DNA from 2 places in the Streptomyces sp. CA-135486 genome. Region 1 is predicted to be linked to the other one. Evidence: riboswitches for the same ligand, from Rfam matches in the RefSeq annotation. Region 1 holds a riboswitch; the other holds the start of a gene.

Region 1 (7,105 bases):
CGGCTCAGCGCCGTGTGCAGGCTGCTCCACGATCCGTCACCCCACTACCCGTTCGGGCCGCTCCCTCAGGAGCCGGCGCCCGGCCTGTCCACCAGCTCGATCTGGTCCACCGCGTTGCACCAACGGCAGCGCACCGACTCGATGGTCTCACTGACCACCTCGCGCTCCTCGACCGTCGGCTCTCCGGCCAGGTCCAGATGGACGTACTCGACGACCTTCGAGGAGCGCGTGACGTCGAAGCGGGTGAGGTTGCCGCAGAGCGTGCAGCGCCAGCGGGTCTTGGCGGTCGGCAGGGGAACCGTCGTCATCGAGCCGTCCTCTTTCATGATGCGGGTGCGGGTGCCGCTGTGCGCCGTCGAACTGCGGGTGTACTGCCCGTAACCCTACGGCCTTGCCGGTACCCCGTGCCGCGGCGAGGCACCCTGTACCGTTCAGTCCCACTACGCCATGCTCTGTCCATGATCGGTTGGCGGGGCGCGGGCCTCCGGAGCGCGGTCCTGCGGGGCGCGCTCACCGGACCCGCGGTGACGTACGCAGTGATCGCCGTCTGCTGTGCGGTGTTCGTGATCAGCCCGGTCTCGGGCGTCAACCCGGTGTACGGCACCGGTGACGCGCTGCTGACCGCGCAGAGTCTGTACTTCCAGCGCTGGGGCGTGATCCCCGCCGAGCTGCTGAACAGCTCTCCCGACGCCCTCCTCACTCCCCTCACCGCTCTCTTCGTCCACGGCAGTTGGCTGCATCTGCTGGGCAACATGCTCTTCCTCTACGTCTTCGGGGCGATGGCCGAGGAGCGCATGGGGCAGCTGGAGTTCGCCCTGTTCTATCTGGGCTGCGGCTACCTTGCGCTGCTCGCCTACGCGGCGGCCAACGCCGACTCCGAGCAGACCCTGGTGGGAGCGTCCGGGGCGATCTCGGGCGTGCTCGGGGCGTTCCTGTACCTCTTCCCGAAGGCCCGGGTCACCAGTCTCTTCCCGTTCCTCTTCTTCCTGCCGCTGCGCTTCCCCGCATGGATCGTGCTGATCTTCTGGTTCGTACTGCAGGGGCTGGCGGCACGAGGGGCCGGCAGCGGTCCGGGGGTGGCGTATCTGACGCATCTGGTGGGGTTCGGGATCGGGTTCCTCTACGCCTGGGGGCGATTCCGGCGTACGGCCGCGGCGATTCCCGAGGGCAGTGAGACAGGAGGCTGACGCCGGGCGGCCCCGGGACCCCCAGTAGGCTTGAGGCCCAAGCAGCGGCCACCGAGGGAGAAAGCCAGCCGTGATCACCGCGATCGTGCTCATCAAGACCAGCGTGGACCGCATCCCTGAGATCGCCGAGTCGATCGCCGCGCTGGACAGCGTCAGCGAGGTCTTCTCCGTCACCGGCACCTACGACCTGATCGCCATGGTGCGGGTCGCGAAGCACGACGACCTCGCCGACGTCATTCCCGGCCGGATCAGCAAGATCCAGGGCGTGGAGGCGACGGACACGCATGTGGCGTTCCGTACCTACTCCCAGCACGACCTGGAGGCGGCCTTCGCCATCGGACTGGACGCGTAAGGCAACAAGCCCGCGCCACAAGGGCGCGGGCTCGTTCAGGGGCAGCGGCCCGGGTCAGACGGCCGGCACGCAGCGGCCGTCCTCCGTGTGGTAGGTCCACTTCGCGCCGTCCCGCACCAGCTCCTTCACCGCCCCCACAAAACGCTCCACGTGCTCGTCCGGCGTCCCCGCACCGAAGCTGACCCTGATCGCGTTCAGCGAGCGCTCACCCGGCTCGGCCTCCGGCGCGCCGCACTCGCCCGGGTCCTGCGGGTCGCTGCCGAGCAGCGTGCGCACCAGCGGGTGGGCGCAGAACAGACCGTCCCGGACGCCGATCCCGTACTCCGCCGAGAGCGCCGCCGCGAAGTGCGAGCTGTTCCAGCCCTCCACCACGAAGGAGATGACGCCGACCCTCGGTGCGTCGTCGCCGAAGAGGGAGAGGACCTTCACCTCGGGGACCTCCGCAAGCCCCTCCCGCACCTTCGTGATCAGGTGCTGCTCGCGCTCGACAAGCGACTCGAAGCCCGCCTCGACCAGCGCCTTGCAGGCGGACGCGATGGAGTAGACGCCGATCACGTTCGGCGATCCTGCCTCATGACGCGCGGCCGTGGTGTGCCACTCGACGTCCACACCGCCGTCCGTGCGCCGCGCCACCTTCCGCGAGGCGCCGCCGCCCGCCAGGTACGGCTCCGCGTCCTGCAGCCAGTCCGAGCGGCCCGCGAGCACGCCCGAGCCGAAGGGTGCGTACAGCTTGTGCCCGGAGAAGGCGATCCAGTCGACGTCCAGGTCCTGCACGGAGACCGGGTGGTGCGGCGCCAGCTGAGCCGCGTCCAGCACGATCCGCGCGCCGTGCGCATGCGCGACGGCCGCCAGCTCCTTCACCGGCCACAGCTCACCCGTCACATTGGACGCACCGGTCACGCAGACCAGCGCGGGGCCATAAGGGTCACGGTCGGCGAGCGCGCGCTCCAGCGTGGCGACGGCGTCCTCCGGCGTGCGCGGCGCGTTCAGGTACGTCACCCGCGCGTCCCGCCAGGGCAGCAGCGAGGCGTGGTGCTCGGTCTCGAAGACGAAGACCTGGCAGTCGGCGGGCACGGCCTGGGCCAGCAGGTTGAGGGAGTCCGTGGTCGAGCGGGTGAAGACCACCTGGTCGCCGGGCCGGCAGTCGAGGAACTCGGCGACCGTGACCCGGCTGTTCTCGAAGAGGTCGGTGGACAGCTGCGAGAGGTACCCGGCACCCCGGTGCACGCTGCCGTAGTACGGCGCGTACGCGGCCACGTCGTCCCACACCCGCTGCAGCGCCGGCGCGCTCGCGGCGTAGTCGAGGGCGGCGTAGGTGACCTCACCGCCGGTCACGAGCGGGACCGTCACATCGCGGCCGAGGACCGGCAGCGGCGCCGCGCAGGCGGGGTCGGCGGAGTCGGAAGCAGCAGAGGCTACGGAGGAAGCGGAGGCGGAGGCAACGGCGTTCGGGCGTGCGGACATGGCGGTATCTCCTGGCAGGACAAGGCTGGGGGTCCCCCGACGGAGTCAGGGGGAGGCTTCGTGAACCCGCGCATCGGCGCTCAACGGCCGCTCGGCACACGGGGGTTGCCTCGATCGCACGGCAACCGGCCGTACGGAGGCGTACTGAAGTCGGGGCGAGAAGCCCTACCGCATTCGCTTGCTCACGAGACTGCTCCCTTGAGGACCAGGACCCCAGGGTGTGCAGGGGTCCGCGCTTGCCGCAGACCTCGCTGCCCACGGCCTGGTCTTCACCCGGGGCACCCCGCCACGGACGGAGGGTTGCCGGACAGCGAGCCGGGGCCTTAATCGCTGTCACTCATGACCTTGAAGAGCATCCTGCCATACGACTCGCGGCGTGCAAGGCGAGGTCCAGTTCCTGAGACGGGAATCAGCACCACGCCTTGCCTCACGCCACACAGACCTCAGGTGTTACTGACTGCCACCCAGCGTTCGAGCGCCGCCCTGGCCGCACCCGAGTCGATCGACTGGGCGGCCCTGGCCATGCCCGCCGCAAGCTGCTCGTTCAGCGTGCCGTCCGTCGGCTCCAGCGCCGCCAGAGCCGCCGCCGAGTTCAGCAGCACCGCGTCCCGTACCGGCCCGGTCTCACCGCCCAGCAGCCGGCGCGCGACATCCGCGTTGTACGAGGCGTCGGCGCCCCGCAGCGCCTCCACCGGCACCAGGTCGATGCCGATGTCCCGCGGATCGAAAGCCTCCTCGCGCACCGCGCCGTCCCGTACCACCCACACCCGCGACGTCGCCGTCGTCGTCAGCTCGTCCAGACCGTCGTCACCGCGGAAGACCAGTGCCGAGGAGCCGCGCTCGGCCAGCACACCGGCCAGGATCGGCGCCATGCGCGCGTCCGCGACCCCGGTGGCCTGAGCCTTCACCTTCGCCGGATTGGTCAGCGGGCCAAGGAAGTTGAACGTGGTGCGGATGCCCAGCTCCTTGCGGGCGGCCGCCACATGCCGCAGCGCCGGGTGGAACTTCACGGCGAAGCAGAAGGTGATCCCCGCCTCGTCCGCGACCTCGACGACCCGCTGCGGGGTGAGTTCGAGATTGACGCCCAGCTTCTCCAGTACGTCCGATGCGCCGCTCGCCGACGACGCGGCACGATTGCCGTGCTTGACGACCTTCGCGCCCGTCCCCGCGACGACGATCGCGGACATCGTGGAGATGTTCACGGTTCTGGCGCCGTCGCCGCCGGTGCCGACGATGTCGACGCTGGGCCCGGGCACCTCGATCAGATTCGCGTGCGCGTACATGGTCCGTACGAGACCGGAGATCTCCTCGACGGTCTCGCCCTTGGCCCGCAGGGCCACCGCGAAGCCCGCGATCTGCGCGTTCGTCGCCTCGCCGCTGAGGATGCGGTCCATCGCCCACGCCGTGGCGTCGGCGCTCTGGTCGTGGTTCTCCAGGAGCGCGTTCAGCACGGCGGGCCAGGAGAGGTCCGCCACGCTGTCGCCGCCGCCACGGGTCACAACGTTCATGGTCCACTCCAGGGTCCACAGCCGAACAGGGATGCTCCCCACCCTATCCAGCCCCGGGGACAGCAAAGAGCCCCGTCCGGTGAATGGACGGGGCTCCAGCTGTGGCGACCGCTGCGCGCGGTCAGCTGGGATCAGTGGTGGCCGTGGCCGCTCGTGATCTCCTTGTACTCATCGGGCGTCGGCTTGGGAATGTGGGTCCCCTCGCCGTAGAACGACTTGCTGAGCCTCGCCCTGAGCTTCTGGGTGACGGGGACCTTGCGCTCGACACCGTTCTCGTCGACCGTCGGGCCGATCTCCAGGGGCCTCGGCTGCTCGTGCGCCGTCAGCGTGTACACCTGCTCCTGGTTGAGCGGCTCGTGGACCTCGACGAACTCACCGTGCGGCAGGCGCTTGATGATGCCGGACTCGCGTCCGTGCAGCACCTTCTCCCTGTCGCGACGCTGCAGACCCAGGCAGATCCGCTTGGTGATGACGAAGGCGACGACCGGTCCGACGAAGAAGCCGATCCGGGCGAACCAGGTGATGCTGTTGATCGACAGATGGAAGAAGACGGCGAACAGGTCGTTTCCACCTGCGATCAGCAGGACGACGTACCAGGTCAGCCATGCAACACCGAAGGCCGTACGGGTCGGGGCGTTGCGCGGGCGGTCCAGGATGTGGTGCTCCCGCTTGTCCCCGGTGACCCAGGACTCGACGAACGGGTAGACCGCGATCGTGGCCAGGACCAGCGGGAAGATCATCAGCGGGATGAAGACGCCCAGGGCGAGCGTGTGGCCCGCGAAGTTGATCTCCCAGCCGGGCATGGCCCGGATCAGACCCTCGGAGAAGCCCATGTACCAGTCCGGCTGAGCGCCGGTGGACACCTGGTCCGGACGGTACGGACCGAGCGCCCAGATCGGGTTGATCGAGGCGATCGCGGCGACGGCCGCGATCACACCGAAGACCAGGAAGAAGAAGCCTCCGGCCTTGGCCATGTAGACCGGCAGCAGCGGCATGCCGACGACGTTCTTGTTCGTCCGGCCGGGGCCCGCGAACTGCGTGTGCTTGTGGTAGAAGACCAGGATCAGATGGCCCACCAGCAGGCCCATCATGATGCCCGGCAGCAGCAGAACGTGGATCGAGTAGAACCGGCTCACGAAGTCCCCGCCGGGGAACTCCCCGCCGAAGAGGAAGAACGACATGTACGTGCCGACGATCGGCATGGACAGGATCGCGCCCTCCATGAACCGGACACCCGTACCGGAGAGCAGGTCGTCGGGGAGCGAGTAGCCGGTGAAGCCGGTGAACATGCCGAGCACCAGCAGCAGGAAGCCGAAGACCCAGTTGACCTCGCGCGGCTTGCGGAAGGCGCCCGTGAAGAAGACGCGCATCATGTGCACGATCATGCCCGCGACGAAGATCAGCGCCGCCCAGTGGTGGATCTGCCGGATGAGCAGGCCGCCGCGGACGTCGAAACTGATGTTCAGCGTCGAGGAGTACGCCTCGGACATCCGGATGCCCTGCATCGGGACGTACGAGCCCTCGTACACGACTTCGTTCATGCTCGGGTGGAAGAACAGCGTCAGATACACACCCGTGAGGATGATGATGATGAAGCTGTAGAGGCAGATCTCACCCAGCATGAAGGACCAGTGGTCCGGGAAGATCTTCCGCATATTGGACTTGGCGAGGGAATAGATCCCCAGCCGTCCGTCCGCCCAGTCGGCGACCCGCTCGCCCGCGGGTGCCTTGCGGTTCGTCTCTGTAGTACTCATCCGCGCTCCCAGAAGGACGGACCGACGGGCTCTTCGAAGTCGCCGAGCGCCTCAAGGTTGCCCTCAGCGTTCACGCCGATCCGCAGCTGCGGAAGCGGGTGACCGGCCGGGCCGAAGATGACGCGGGCGCCGTCGGAGAGGTCGAAGGTTGACTGGTGGCAGGGGCAGAGCACGTGATGCGTCTGCTGCTCGTACAGGCTGATCGGGCAGCCGACGTGGGTGCAGATCTTCGAGTACGCCACGATGCCCTCGTGCGACCACTCGAGCTCGCGCTTGTCCTTGATGTCCTCCGGCTGGAGCCGGACGATCATCAGGGCCGCCTTGGCGATCTCCTTCTGGAAATCGTGCGCGTCCTCCTCCAGGCCCTCGGGCTTGGCGAAGGTCAGCGAACCCACGATGACGTCCTCGGGACGCAGCGGCTCATTGGTGTTCATGTTGATGAGCTGCTTGCCCTTGGCCCACAGAGTGCTCCGGAGCTTCTTCTCGGGCAGCGGTCCCAGGTCGCGCAGCAGCACCACACCGGCGAGCGGCACCATGGCCAGCGCGCCGAACAGGGTGGTGCGGATCAGCTTGCGCCGGCCGATCGCGGACTCCTCGGCGCCCGCCGCGAAGTCCGCCAGCACCTTGGCCTTGACCTCGGCGGGGGCCGCGATGGGGTGGCGCTCGTCGGCGATCTCCACATCGGACATCAGGGTGCGGGCCCAGTGGACCGCGCCCGCGCCGATGCAGAAGAGGGCGACGCCGAGCGTCATGCCCAGCGAGAAGTTGAGCGCGCTCACATGGCCGATCGGCCAGATGAACACGATCTTGTCGACCGGGAAGGTGACGTACGAGGCGATG
Region 2 (7,105 bases), 1.6 Mb from region 1:
CCTCGGCCCGCTCATCGACGCGGGCGAGATGAAGCGCGTCCAGTACGGCCTCCCCTTCGTCGCCTCCACCCGGCTGCTCTTCTACAACAAGAAGCTCTTCAAAGAGGCGGGCATCAAGGAGGACCCGAAGACCTGGGACGACCTCAAGGACGACGCGCGGAAGCTGAAGGCGAACACCAACGCCAAGTACCCCTTCGCCCTGCCGCTGGGTCCCGAAGAGGCCCAGGCCGAGACCATGATGTGGCTTCTCAGCGGCGGCGGTGAGGGATACACCAACCAGGGCGGCAGCTACTCCATAGATTCCGAGCAGAACATCGCCACCTTCGACTGGCTGAAGGAGAACCTGGTCGAGAAGGGGCTCACCGGACCGGTCGCCCCCGGCAAGCTGAACCGCAAGGAGGCCTTCGCCGCCTTCACTCGCGGCGAGGTCGGCATGCTCAACGGCCACCCGTCCCTGATGCAGGCCGCCCAGAAGGCCAATATCCAGGTCGGCAAGGTGGCGCTGCCCGGCACCACCGGCAAGCCGAAGTCCGCGATGGGCGTCGCCGACTGGATCATGGGCTTCAAGCAGAACGGTCACCGCACCGAGATCGGCAAGTTCCTCGACTTCGTCTTCAGCGACAAGAACGTTCTCGACTTCGCCGGCCAGAACGACCTGCTGCCGGTGACGGTCTCCGCGTCCGAGGCGATGGAGCAGGACCCCCAGCACCAGGACCTCAGGGAGTTCCTCCAGGAGCTCCCCACCTCGGTGCTTCCGCCGGTCGGCAAGACGTCGTGGGCGACGGTCAGCGAGAGCATCAAGAAGAACATCGGCACCGCCATGAACCAGGGCACCGAACCGAAGGACGTCCTCAGCCGCATAGGCCGCGACGCCACCGTCGCCGAGCACCGCGAATAGCGCCGAACAGCCGCGGCACCGGCGGGCTCCTGGGGCCGCCGGCACCGGCACCGGCACCGGCGCCGGCGAGCAGACCCGGGCACAGCGCCTCGCCGATATGTTGGATCGTATGACCCACGACGAGGCGCTTTCCGAGCGCGACCGCGCCGTACTGGCCATGGAGCACCACTCCTGGCCGGGGCCCGGCGCCAAGGAGCGGGCCATCAGGGAGCAGCTCGGCATCTCCCCGGTCCGCTACTACCAGCTCCTCAACGCTCTCATCGACGACGAGCGCGCCCTCGCCCACGACCCTGTCACGGTCAACCGGCTCCGCCGTGTCAGGGACGCCAAACGCAGTCGCCGATAGGGTCGGGTCATGGGCTTCCCGTACGCGCACCCCCTGCCGACGCCGTCCACCCCCGCCGGCCGTGAAGGCCTGGCCGCGCTTGTCGCCCGGCCCGAGAAATCCGTTGTAGGCCTCGACTTCGACGGCACGCTCGCCGAGATCGTGCCCGACCCCGAGCAGGCCCGCGCCCACCCCGGCGCGGTCCCCGCGATCGCCGCCCTGGCGCCCCGGGTCGCCTCCGTCGCCGTGGTCACCGGCCGGCCCGCCGGAGTCGCCGTTCGCTACGGCGGCTTCGCCGGAGAGCCCGGCCTGGACCACCTCGTCGTCCTCGGCCACTACGGCGCCGAGCGCTGGGACGCCGTCAGCGGCACGGTCAACGCCCCCGCCCCGCACCCCGGCGTCGCCACCGTCCGCGCCGAACTGCCCGGATTCCTCGACCGCATCGGCGCCTGGCACGGCACCTGGATCGAGGAGAAGGGCCGGGCGGTCGCGGTCCACACCCGCCGTGCGACCGACCCGCAGGCCGCGTTCGACGCGCTGCGCGAGCCGCTTGCCGAACTCGCCGCCCGCCATGGGCTGATCGTGGAACCGGGCCGCATGGTCCTGGAGCTGCGCCCGCCGGGCATGGACAAGGGCGTGGCCCTCGCCGAGTACGTACGCGAAGTGGGGGCCGAATCGGTCCTGTACGCGGGCGACGACCTGGGCGATCTGCCCGCCTTCGCGGCCGTCGAGAAGCTCCGCTCGGACGGGGTGCCCGGTCTGCTGGTGTGCAGCGGCAGCGCGGAGGTCCCGGAGGTCGCGGGCCGCGCCGACCTGCTGCTGGCGGGTCCGGCGGCGGTCGTGGAGTTCCTGGGCGCGCTCGCGCAGCGCCTGCAGAGCCGGTCGGAGTAGCCCGGAGCCGGTCGGAGCAGGCCGGCCCGGGCGGCCCGGAGTTCCTACGCCCCCTCGCGCAGCGCCCTCAGCTGGTCCAGGAACCACTTCTGCGGCGGCAGCGCGGTCGCCGCGGCCGCCAGGCGCTTCGTGCGCCGGGCCCGTTCGTCGTCCGGCATCGTCAGCGCCTCGTGGAGGGCGTCGGCGGTGCCCGTCACGTCGTACGGATTGACCGTCACGGCATCCTCGCCCAGCTCCTCGTGTGCTCCCGCTTCGCGCGAAAGCACCAGCGCGCAGCCCTCGTCCGAGACGACCGGAATCTCCTTGGCGACCAGGTTCATGCCGTCGCGGATGGGGTTGACCAGTGCCACGTCCGCGAGCCGGTAGGCGGCCAGCGAGCGGGCGAAGTCGTCCTTCACATGGAGTACGACAGGGCTCCAAGTCGCCGTCCCGTACGTCGAGTTGATCTCGTCGGCGACGCGCTGGACCTCTGCCGTGTACTCGCGGTAGACCGCCAGGTCCTGCCGGGACGGGTAGGCGAAGGCGACATGGACGACCCGCTCCCGCCACTCGGGACGGGTCTCGAGGAGGTGCCGGTAGGCGAGCAGCCCGCGCACGATGTTCTTGGACAGCTCGGTGCGGTCCACCCGCACGATCGTCTTCCGGTCCGTCCCGCCGACCTGCTCGCGCAGTGCCACCAGGCGCTCATGGACGTCCGGCCGGTCCGACCGCTCCCGCAGAAAGTCCGCGTCCGCGCCGAGGCCGTGCACCCCGATCCGGGTGCCGGACGGGATGCCGGGGCCCAGCACGCTGTGACAGCAGTCGGTGAACGCGTCCGCCCAGCGACGGGTGAGGAACGCGGCCCGGTCGGCGCCGAGGATGCCGCCGAGCAGCTGGGCGGCGATGTCGTCGGGCAGCAGCCGGAAGTACTCCGGCGGGGCCCACGGTGTGTGCGAGAAGTGGCCGATGAGCAGGTCGGGGCGGTGGGCGCGGAGCATCCGGGGCGCCAGCGCGAGGTGGTAGTCCTGTATCAGGACGGCGGCGCCCGGCGCGGCCTCCTCGGCCAGTGCGTCCGCGAAGGCGCGGTTGTATGCCTCGTACGACGCCCACTGGCGGCGGAACTCCGCGTCGAAGACCGGCTCCAGCGGCGTCTGGTACAGCATGTGGTGGAGGAACCACAGCACCGAGTTCGCGATGCCGTTGTACGCCTCGGCGAACACCGTGGTGTCGATGTCGAGCATCCGTACCCCGGGCTCGGCCACCCCGCGCCGTACCGCCTCGCGGTCGCCGTCCCCGAGGGCGGCGCAGACCCACAGCGCCTCCGCCTCGGAGCCGATGGCCGAGAGACCGGAGACCAGGCCGCCCCCGCCGCGGCGGGAGTCGAGGCTCCCGTCCTCGTTCCGGGTGTACGAGACCGGGCCGCGATTCGACGCGACGAGTACCTGGGCGGCAGCGTGCTCGGAAACCATGTCGCGAAACCTAGCCCGTCCCTCAGACCCTCAAACGTGAGTACGGCACGGCTTCAATGATGACGCCGTCCCCGTGTCGCGGCGACCGCGACCACCCCGGCCGCGGTCAGGCTCAGGGCCAGGCCGCCCAGCAGCCACAAGAGCTCGCTGTTGTGGTTGCCACGATGCGCGGGGGCGATGGTGTCGGCCACCGCCTGCCCGAGAAACGCCACTCTGTATACAAAGCTCATACATAGGAAATTTAGACAAGATGGCCGGTTCTTCGTGGTTATGCCGCGCGACGCGCCGCGTACTCACCGATCTCGCGCATCGGCGGCCGCTCATCCGTGTCCACCGTGTACGTACGCGGTTCAAAACCACCCTCGCCCCGCACGAACTGCGTCAGCGCGGGCCGCACCAAGTGGCCACGGGAGAGCCGGAGTTGAGCCGTGCGGTAGATCGCCGCCGCCATCCGGCCCAGCGCCTGACCGTCCTGGTGACGGTGTTTGCGCGAGCCGACGTCCACCTGCGCCAGTGCGTCCAGGCCCACCGTGTGCAGTGCGTCCACGAGAAGGCCCAGCTCCACGCCGTATCCGACGGGGAAGGGCAGCCGCTCCAGCAGCGAGCGCCGTGCCGCGTACTCCCCGCCCAGCGGCTGGACGAAACCGGCCAGCTGCGGCCAGTGCAGATTGAGCAGCGGGCGCGCCACCAGCTCGGTGACCCTGCCGCCCTGCCCCGGTGTCCTGCCAGAGGCGGGCGGATCGAACCCGGGACCCAGCGGCCGGTCGTACATCGCCTTGACGAACTGCACCTCGGGGTCGGTCAGCAGCGGCCCGACGATTCCGGAGACGAAGTCCGCCGAGAACTCCCGCAGGTCGGCGTCGACGAAGCAGACGATGTCGCCGCTGGTCACCATCAGCGAGCGCCACAGCACCTCGCCCTTGCCGGGGACGGCCGGTATCCGGGGCAGGATCGCGTCCCGGTGCACCACCCGGGCGCCGGCCGCCGCGGCCACCTCGGCTGTACGATCGCTGGAGCCGGAGTCGATCACGACCAGCTCGTCGACCAGCGCCGTGGCCTCCATCAGCTCGCGCCGGATCACGGTGACGATCTCGCCGACGGTCGACTCCTCGTCGAGCGCGGGCAGGACGACGCTGATGGTCGTACCGCGCTTGGCGGCCATCAGCCTGCCGAGCGGGCGGTCGGCCGCCGACCAGGAACGCCTGGTCAGCCAGCGCTCCACCTCTTCCAGCACGCTCGTTACTCCCTGGCTAGTGATCGGCTAGTGATCCATCTCGCGGTTCGGACGACTATCTCAACCGTCCCCGCCTTCGGTTACAGTCTTGAACAACGCGGATGACCGTCGCATGCCGGGGTCGTCTCGCTGACAATCGAATACCGCTCATCCAGAGGGGCAGAGGGAACGGCCCGTTGAAGCCCCGGCAACCCTCCCGCCGACCGCGAGGTCACGGTGGGGAAGGTGCCAATTCCGTCTTGTGGCGAAATGCGTCACGAGGAAGATGAGGAGAAAGGGCCTCGCCACCATGGCTGTGCAGACTGTCGCAACCACCCCCGTGAACCTCGGTCCCGCCGCGGCGCTCTCGTGTCGCGAATGCGGAGAGCGTTTCGAGCTCGGTCCGATCTTCGCCTGTGCCTCCTGTTTCGGGCCGCTGGAAGTCGCGTACGACCTGCCGGTCGGCGACCCCGAGGCGCTGAGGAAGCGGATCGAAGCGGGTCCGGACAACATCTGGCGGTACGCCCCGCTGCTGCCCGTCCCCGCCGACGTGGCCGAGAAGCCGAACATCAACCCCGGCTTCACCAAGCTCGTCAAGGCCGACAACCTCGCCCGTGAGCTGGGCGTCACCGGCGGCCTGTACATCAAGGACGACTCCGGCAACCCGACGCACTCCTTCAAGGACCGCGTTGTCGCCATCGCCGTCGAGGCCGCGCGCGCCTTCGGCTTCACCACCCTGTCCTGCTCCTCCACCGGCAACCTCGCCGGCGCGGTCGGCGCCGCCGCCGCGCGGGCCGGCTTCCGCTCCTGCGTGTTCATCCCGCACGACCTGGAACAGGGCAAGGTCGTCATGGCCGCGGTGTACGGCGGCGAGCTCGTCGGCATCGAGGGCAACTACGACGACGTCAACCGCTTCTGCTCGGAGCTCATCGGCGACCCGCTCGGCGAGGGCTGGGGCTTTGTCAACGTCAACCTCCGCCCGTACTACGGCGAGGGCTCCAAGACGCTGGCGTACGAGATCTGCGAGCAGCTCGGCTGGCGGCTGCCGGACCAGATCGTCGTCCCCATCGCCTCGGGCTCGCAGCTCACGAAGATCGACAAGGGTCTGCAGGAGCTGATCAAGCTCGGCCTGGTCGAGGACAAGCCGTACAAGATCTTCGGCGCCCAGGCCGAGGGCTGCTCGCCGGTGTCGACCGCCTTCAAGGCCGGACACGACGTCGTACGCCCCCAGAAGCCGAACACCATCGCCAAGTCGCTGGCGATCGGCAACCCGGCCGACGGCCCGTACGTCCTGGACATCGCCCGCCGCACGGGCGGCGCGGTCGAGGACGTCAACGACGAGCAGATCGTCGACGCGATCAAGCTGCTCGCTCGCACGGAGGGCATCTTCGCGGAGACCGCGGGTGGCGTGACCGTGGGCGTGACGCGGAAGCTGATCGAGGCGGGCGTGCTCGACCCGGCGCTCACCACGGTCGTCCTCAACACCGGCGACGGCCTCAAGACCCTGGACGCGGTGGCGCCGACGACCGGCCCGACCGCGACGATTCGCCCGAGCCTGGACGCGTTCCGCGACGCCGGCCTGGCCGGCTGATCCGACTCCCGAGAAAGGCACGCACCATGAGTGTCAACGTCCGCATCCCCACCATTCTCCGTACCTACACGGGCGGTCAGGCCGAGGTCTCGGCCCAGGGCGCGACCCTCTCCGAGGTGATCGCCGACCTGGAGAAGAACCACGCCGGCATCGCCGCCCGGGTCCTCGACGACCAGGGCAAGCTGCGCCGCTTCGTGAACGTGTACGTGAATGACGACGACGTGCGTTTCGAGCAGGGACTCGAGACGGCGACGCCGGACGGGGCGGGAGTTTCGATCATCCCCGCCGTCGCCGGAGGCTGATCGTCAGACGCCGTGTCGGACGGCACACAGAGTTACGCGTATTGCCCTCTCCGCAAGAGAAGCGGAGGGGGCAATTCTGTATGGTTGAGCGCGGTACAGTTGGGGAAGCCCCCCTCCGCTGCGTGTGCCGGCCGCATATGAGAATGCGCCCGAGCCTGACAAGAAGCAGCCAATATGGTCGATCGAATTGCCTCTCTTAGGTGTGATTTGCCGGGCCCGACTTGCCCCGTAATTTCTTGAATTCAGGTCAATTTTCCGTTCGCGCGCGCTCGGAATTCTCGTCCGATTGACCTGTTGCAGAGGGCAGTTGGGCAGATACATTCAGCCGCGGTCGACGCGTTCCGGCGCACACCCCTCCTGTCGGGGTGAGGTCTGACCCGGGTCCGCGAAGTGCGGTCCTGCGCAAGGGCCAGTAATAGGGGAGTTAGGCATGGCTC

Evidence for each region. A riboswitch is a leader RNA that binds a small molecule or an ion and turns the genes downstream of it on or off. The one in region 1 is predicted to bind S-adenosylmethionine.
Region 2: another riboswitch for S-adenosylmethionine. It lies ahead of thrC (threonine synthase); the one in region 1 lies ahead of ACQEVG_RS08910 (aminotransferase class V-fold PLP-dependent enzyme).

What each region holds. Positions count from the first base shown of each region.
Region 1 covers NZ_JBNJMM010000001.1:1,964,369-1,971,473, reverse strand. Annotated here, with positions in the region: gene ACQEVG_RS08930 (NYN domain-containing protein) at 1-30, opposite strand, end outside; gene ACQEVG_RS08925 (hypothetical protein) at 66-308, opposite strand; gene ACQEVG_RS08920 (rhomboid family intramembrane serine protease) at 459-1,187, shown strand; gene ACQEVG_RS08915 (Lrp/AsnC family transcriptional regulator) at 1,258-1,539, shown strand; gene ACQEVG_RS08910 (aminotransferase class V-fold PLP-dependent enzyme) at 1,594-3,003, opposite strand; SAM riboswitch class IV at 3,231-3,348, opposite strand; gene trpD (anthranilate phosphoribosyltransferase) at 3,447-4,511, opposite strand; gene qcrB (cytochrome bc1 complex cytochrome b subunit) at 4,643-6,265, opposite strand; gene qcrA (cytochrome bc1 complex Rieske iron-sulfur subunit) at 6,262-7,105, opposite strand, start outside.
Region 2 covers NZ_JBNJMM010000001.1:316,371-323,475, forward strand. Annotated here, with positions in the region: gene ACQEVG_RS01550 (extracellular solute-binding protein) at 1-898, shown strand, start outside; gene ACQEVG_RS01555 (DUF3263 domain-containing protein) at 996-1,244, shown strand; gene otsB (trehalose-phosphatase) at 1,254-2,114, shown strand; gene ACQEVG_RS01565 (alpha,alpha-trehalose-phosphate synthase (UDP-forming)) at 2,159-3,562, opposite strand; gene ACQEVG_RS01570 (hypothetical protein) at 3,616-3,792, opposite strand; gene ACQEVG_RS01575 (glucosyl-3-phosphoglycerate synthase) at 3,831-4,796, opposite strand; SAM riboswitch class I at 4,941-5,068, shown strand; gene thrC (threonine synthase) at 5,086-6,366, shown strand; gene ACQEVG_RS01585 (MoaD/ThiS family protein) at 6,393-6,668, shown strand; gene ACQEVG_RS01590 (cold-shock protein) at 7,099-7,105, shown strand, end outside.